DNA from 2 places in the Bacillus sp. PK6-16 genome. Region 2 is predicted to be linked to the other one. Evidence: riboswitches for the same ligand, from Rfam matches in the RefSeq annotation. Region 2 holds a riboswitch; the other holds the start of a gene.

Region 1 (3,416 bases), 1.1 Mb from region 2:
TGTAATCCGAAGTGTTAACGGGGATTTTTCCTTTCAACCGAAATTAATAACGAAAGAAGAGAGAACTTCTCCATTTGATGTCATTTTATTTTCAACAAAAGCGTATCACTTAAACGAGGCAATTCAAGATTTGAAGCCGTTTGTTGGCGAAAATACTGTAATCATTCCATTGTTAAATGGTATCGCTCATTTATCGCTATTACAAAAAGAATTCGGCGAAGAAAAAGTAATTGGCGGTTTATGCTTTATCGAGACGACGTTAAACGATCAAGGAGAAATTGTACAAACTAGCGCTGCCAACAGACTTGTGTTTGGAGAAATTAAGTCTCAAAATTCAGAGAGAGTAAAGCATATTTCTAAAGCATTTGCAGGTACGAAATCTAGTTTTGTTTTAAGTGAAAATATTACGCAAGATATGTGGCATAAATATTTATTTATTACTGTAATGTCCGGTGTGACAACGTTAATGCGTGCACCAATTGGACCAATCCGTGAAAGTGAAGGCGGCCGTGATTTTATCCGTAATGTATTTGAGGAATCTGTACAAATCATGAGAGTATTAGGAGCTCCCGTAAAGGAAAATATTGCCGAGGAACATATGAAAACAATTGATAAAATTTCGTATGATATGAAGTCATCGATGCAACGTGATATGGAGAAGGGTTCGTTTATTGAAGGGAAGCACTTGCAAGGATATTTACTGGATGTAGCAGAGAAATTTTCTATAGCGGCACCATTATTAGGCACTATATATCAAAATTTAAAGGTGTATGAAGAGATGACCTTTAACAGATCTGTAATAGAATTAGATGTATGAAAAAATAAAAAAGATAGCAATATATAAGTGTATTGCTATCTTTTTTATTTTTTTGTATGACAAATTATTTATTTCTTTTCGTTCTATCTGTCAAATTTATTTCCTGTTCACGTTTACCATATAACTGATTAATTTCATTTGCTACTGCATCTAAATATGAATCGGAAAAAATAGGCTTCTTTTCTTTAGACATATGGGTCTCCTTTGCGGATTTTTTAGTATTCATTATGTATATTTCTCAGTGGATTATGCACAATCATTTTAATTTTTTTCTTATTGAAAATTTTTGTTTACTTTTTGAAAATAAAGGAGTATTATAATCCACAGTTTCAATTTTCTAAATCGCTGAAACCGCATGGTACGGGGGACCCGTTTTTACGGATTAGTACATAATCCGATGGGGTGAATCCTTAAAAAAGGTAGGGCTACTCATAGGCCCGAATCCGACAGCTAACCTCGTAAGCGTTATATTGAGAAGGAAGGTGGAGCTTGTGCGACAAAAAAAATAATGTCTACAAGTCTATTTCGCTATGGCTTGTAGACATTTTTTGTTTTCTGAGGAAATAGTTTACTGGCTGTAACAAGCAGAAAAGTTCGTACAAAATTATTGGAGAGTGGACAGCATTGGTTTCATCTATTAAAAGATTTTTAATTGGAAGACCGTTAAAATCAACGGAGCTTGGAGAACAAAAGCTTAATAAAACGAAAGCTTTAGCTATTTTATCTTCTGACGCATTGTCATCAGTTGCTTACGGTCCAGAGCAAATTTTAATTGCTTTAGCAGGTGTTGGAGCGATCGCTTATTGGTATTCCATTCCGATCGCTGTTGGGGTATTAGTATTATTGACAGCCCTTATTTTATCTTATCGTCAAATTATTTTTGCTTATCCGCATGGCGGGGGAGCGTATGTTGTATCAAAAGAAAATTTAGGGATGAATCCAGGCTTAATTGCTGGAGGATCTTTATTAGTTGACTATATTTTAACTGTTGCGGTAAGTGTGTCCGCTGGTACAGATGCAATTACGTCTGCGTTTCCTAGCTTACATGCACACAACGTAATTATTGCGGTTATATTTGTTATATTAATTACGATATTAAATTTAAGGGGAGTAACGGAATCAGCTTCCGTTTTAGCATATCCTGTTTATTTATTCGTTTTAGCACTATTTATATTAATTGGTGTGGGCATATATAATATTTTAACTGGTCATGTTTCACCCACTTTACATGCGCCGATTGGTACACCAGTTGCAGGGATTAGTTTATTTTTATTACTAAGAGCATTTGCATCAGGTAGTTCTGCTTTAACAGGTGTTGAAGCAATTTCAAATGCAATTCCGAACTTTAAAGATCCTGCGCCAAACAATGCTGCAAAAACATTGCTTGCAATGGGTGCATTACTTGCTGTGTTATTTTCAGGAATTGTATTTTTAGCTTATTATTACGGAGTGACTCCGAGTAAAGAAGTAACAGTTGTTTCTCAAATTGCTGAACAAACATTTGGACGTAATTTCATGTACTATTTCATACAAGGTACAACAGCTTTAATATTAATTCTCGCTGCTAATACAGGTTATTCTGCATTTCCTTTATTAGCGGTTAACCTTGCAAAAGATAAATTCATACCGAGAATGTTTACGATTAGAGGAGACCGTCTAGGTTACTCAAACGGTATTATTATACTTGGAGTTGCTTCGATTATTTTAATTGTAGCTTTCCAAGGACAAACAGAACATTTAATTCCACTATATGCAGTAGGTGTATTTATTCCATTTACACTTTCTCAAACAGGGATGGTATTAAAATGGCTTCGCGAAAAGCCTGAAGGATGGGCTTTAAGATTAACGGTTAATTTAATTGGTGCAGTTATTAGTTTTATCGTAATGAGCATGTTCTTTTTAACTAAATTTGCACAAGTTTGGTCGATTCTTATTTTCTTACCAGTTATTATCTTCTTATTCCATCGAATTAAGAAGCATTATGATGCAGTGGGTGATCAATTAAGTTTAAAAACTTGCGAACCTCTTATTCCAATTGAGGGGAATGTAATTGTCGTTCCTGTAGCAGGTATGACCCATGTAGTAGAAAATTCATTGAACTATGCGAAATCCCTTTCGGCAGATCAAGTTATCGCAGTATATGTTGCTTTTGACAGAGAAGAGGAAAAGAAATTTGAAGAGAAATGGAAGAAGTGGCAACCTGAAGTAAGGCTTGTTACATTACATTCTCATTATAGAAGTATTATTCAGCCGCTAACGAAGTTTATCGATACAGTGCAATATAAGGCGAGTGAATCGAATTACCGTGTTACGGTCGTTATACCACAGTTTATTCCAAAAAAAGGTTGGCATAACATTCTTCATAATCAATCCAGTTTACTCATACGTGCGTATTTACTTTATAAAAGAAATGTTGTTATTACGACAGTTCCATATCATTTGAAAAAATAAGAAGATTTTTAAGGATAGCTTTGTGAAAATGAAGCTATCCTTTTTGTGTATATGCTATGCATAATTGCATATGGGCTTAAAAATTATACCAATATAATTTAATTGGTTATTTGAAAGTAGTGTTTTCTGTTGTGATATGTAGATATTT
Region 2 (3,416 bases):
TCTTTTTACCTAAAAACTCTGGTGTCCGTCCAACCATTAACCCAGATATAAACACCGCGATAATTGCATACATAATAATGTTTACAAAACCTGCTCCAACGCCGCCATACACAGTATTTAACATCATATTTACAAGCGGAACTAAACCGCCAATTGGTGTTAACGTATCATGCATCGTATTAACAGCGCCTGTTTCAGCAGCTGTCGTTACCGTTGCGTATAGTGAAGAAAATACTGTTCCAAATCGTACTTCTTTCCCTTCTGTACTTCCTTGTACATGTTCGATACCCATTCCATTTAATGCCGGATTCCCATTTAGTTCAGATGTCGTAATCGTTATAAATCCTAGTAAAAACACCATAAAAAGTGATACGAAAAGGATGCGACCTTGTTTTTTATTTCCTACCATTCGTCCGTACGTAAATGGAAGTGCTGTTGGTAATAACATCATAAGCATCATTTGCAAAATATTACTCATTTGTCCTGGATTTTCAAAAGGATGCGTAGAGTTCGCTCCGAAAAATCCACCGCCGTTATTTCCAAGTTCCTTTATGGAAACGAATGATGCAACAGGTCCACGTAATATACTTTGCTTTGCCCCATCAATCGTTTGTGCTGTAACCGCCCCATCTAACGTTTGCGGTACGCCAAGTGCGACAAAAACTAGTGCCGCAATAAATGCGATAGGAAGAAACACTCTCGTTAACGCTCTCGTAAAATCAACGAAAAAGTTACCGAGTTCTTTTCCAGCAAGTCCTCTTATAAAAGCCATAACGAGCGCTAATGTCGTTGCTGGTGCCGCAAACATTAAAAATGTAATCCCGATTAATTGTGATAAATAGGATAAACCATTTTCACCGCTATAATGCTGTAAATTTGTATCAGCCATAAAACTAATCGCTGTATTAAAAGCGAGCGTAGGCTCCATCCCTTCAATATGCGCTGGATTTAGCGGCAGCACACCTTGTAATCTGAAAATGAAATATACAACAACAATCATAAATCCGTTGAGTAAAACTAATGATAATGCGTACTGTTTCCACGTTTGATTGTATTCTTTTACACCCGTAATTTTAAAAATAAGTTTTTCAAAAGGCCCAAATACTTTATCTAGCGTTTTGCTACCTTGAAAAGCTTTTTCTAAATAAACCCCCGTTGGCTTTGCTACTAAAATAAACAAGAGCATTGTAATAATGACTGCAACCCAAATCATAATGAATGATTCCCCCTAATTAAAACTTCTCTGGATTTAATAATGCATACACTAAATACACTGTAATTGCTGCGACAATAACCGATAAGACAATCATCATGATTGCTTTCCTTCTTTCACAACTTTATCTGACCAACTTGCAAGACTTGCCATTGATGCAACTAATAAAATAAAAATCCCGACCATTACAACATCTAACATAGCTATCCCTCGCTTTGTTTTTGTTAAAATTTACCATTTAAATATTAAAAAAGAACACTGAGCTCTACTCAGTGTTCAAAAAATGAACAACAAAAAGTAAACCTCCTCTCTAAACGCTTACGAGGTTAGCTGTCGGATTCGGGCCTAAAGAGTAGCCCTACTTTCAAAACTGAAAGATTCACCCCAAGTGACGATGCACAAAATTGGTTCCCCCGCTCCATTTCTGGAACTCAGCGATTTTAGGTTTTTTTGGAAATTTTATGAATGATTTATGAGAGTAAATATACTCCTCTATATTTCACTTGTAAAGGAGTAAATTACTGAAAATAATAATATTTATATTCATTTAAACGCTTACATTGAAGGTTATTACTATTATTTCATCTATTTTCTTTATTTCTCTTCTCTTTTCTTAAAAATGACCTTTTAAATATGAAATAAAAAGAGCGAATGACATGAAGTGCATAGCTTGTTGCACTCAGCATTCGCTCTTTTTTATTCAACCTTTATTCTCCTCGTAAAAATGCACGTAAATTTCTCCCGCGAATATAAACTTGTGTCAATTCTGCATGTAGCTGCTCATACTCGGTAATATCTACCTCTAAATACAAAGCATCTTTTGATGGTAATATAATATACGGCCCTGGAAAAAGGGGATCGATCTGAACCAATTCTTGAACTCGCTCTACCGATACTGCCCAACGATTTGCTATATCTCCAAGTAATAGTACCTTCATCATTTCTTCCCCCACCCTATTCAAAAAATAAAAAAGAAATATTATCACAATTTGTAAACACGACAAACTTAGCTCCAATTGTTTCATAGAGCCTCGCTGGATATCGTTTATTCCTTGTAACAACAGTAATAGGTGCTTGAAAAGAAAAGCGAATGTGTTCTGTTAAAAAACTAACGATTGGAAGCTCATCCCCTAGTAAAATCACCTTCTTAATACACTCACAAATACTAGTAAAGTCCTGCTCCTTACTGCAGCTATAAGTCCAATCAAACCCACAATTCCTAACTTCAGCCGCTATCTCTTCATTTGCTGTAAAAATAATTAACTCATGTTGAAATGATACTAAATCTCTTAAACTATTTACCTTACTTTCTTCTCCAACACAAATAAGTGTTAGTTCCATGTACCTCATCCTCCTTAGTATAAAAGAAATCAAACATAGATTGATATTCCCCTATACTAATCAGATCGATGAAGTGATGTATCCATCATGGCACCGTCCTCTCTCAAGACGCTTACGAAGTTAGCTGTCGGATTCGGACTTTGAGAGTAGCCCTACTTTCAAACTTGAAAGATTCACCCCTAGTGACACTGCACAAATTGGTTCCTCCGCTCCATATAATTGGACTCAGCGTTTACAAAAAAATGTATTCTGGCTGATATATTACTCCTGTATTTTGAAAAAGTAAACAGAAAAAAAGCCAGTTATAAAACTGGCTTTTCACTTATCTATCACGCGTTCTATTCACTTTATACGCAAAATGATTCGTCGGTCCATGACCACTACCAATATTCAATGGCTCTTCAATTGCTATACTAATAAATCGTTTTGCTTCTTGAACAGCATCTTCAATTGAGTATCCTTTCGCAAGTCCTGCTGTAACCGCTGAAGCAAATGTACACCCACTTCCATGCGTTTGCTTTGAAGGAATTCGCTCGCTTCTAAACTCAATAAATTTTTCTCCATCAAAGAGGAAATCAATTACTTCATTCCCTTGATATTCTGCATGTCCGCCCTTCATAAGCACATATTTAGCACCTAATTCATGCAATATTTTTGCAGCTACCTTACTATCTTCAACATTATGAATCTCCATCCCAGTTAACACTTCTGCTTCTGGGACATTCGGTGTTATAACAGTTGCTACTGGTAATAAATATTCTTTTAATGCTTGAACTGCTTCTTGCTGTAATAATGATGCACCGCCTTTTGCAATCATAACGGGATCTAGCACAATATTATTCCAGCCAAACTTTTTAATTTG

What was found. Region 2 has a riboswitch for cyclic di-AMP ahead of M1D66_RS23405 (SipW-dependent-type signal peptide-containing protein). Riboswitches for the same ligand answer to the same signal wherever they lie in the genome.
Region 1: it holds a riboswitch for cyclic di-AMP, as region 2 does, so the genes downstream of both, M1D66_RS17835 (APC family permease) here and M1D66_RS23405 (SipW-dependent-type signal peptide-containing protein) in region 2, are expected to answer to the same signal.

The regions. Positions count from the first base shown of each region.
Region 1 is NZ_CP096511.1:3,499,255-3,502,670, reverse strand. Features, by position in the region: gene panE (2-dehydropantoate 2-reductase) at 1-817, shown strand, start outside; gene M1D66_RS17840 (hypothetical protein) at 882-1,010, opposite strand; cyclic di-AMP (ydaO/yuaA leader) riboswitch at 1,151-1,297, shown strand; gene M1D66_RS17835 (APC family permease) at 1,442-3,268, shown strand.
Region 2 is NZ_CP096511.1:4,554,185-4,557,600, forward strand. Features, by position in the region: gene kdpA (potassium-transporting ATPase subunit KdpA) at 1-1,213, opposite strand, end outside; gene kdpF (K(+)-transporting ATPase subunit F) at 1,233-1,313, opposite strand; gene M1D66_RS23405 (SipW-dependent-type signal peptide-containing protein) at 1,310-1,414, opposite strand; cyclic di-AMP (ydaO/yuaA leader) riboswitch at 1,515-1,660, opposite strand; gene M1D66_RS23410 (hypothetical protein) at 1,795-1,917, opposite strand; gene M1D66_RS23415 (hypothetical protein) at 1,921-2,154, opposite strand; gene M1D66_RS23420 (hypothetical protein) at 2,168-2,554, opposite strand; cyclic di-AMP (ydaO/yuaA leader) riboswitch at 2,648-2,795, opposite strand; gene thiD (bifunctional hydroxymethylpyrimidine kinase/phosphomethylpyrimidine kinase) at 2,877-3,416, opposite strand, start outside.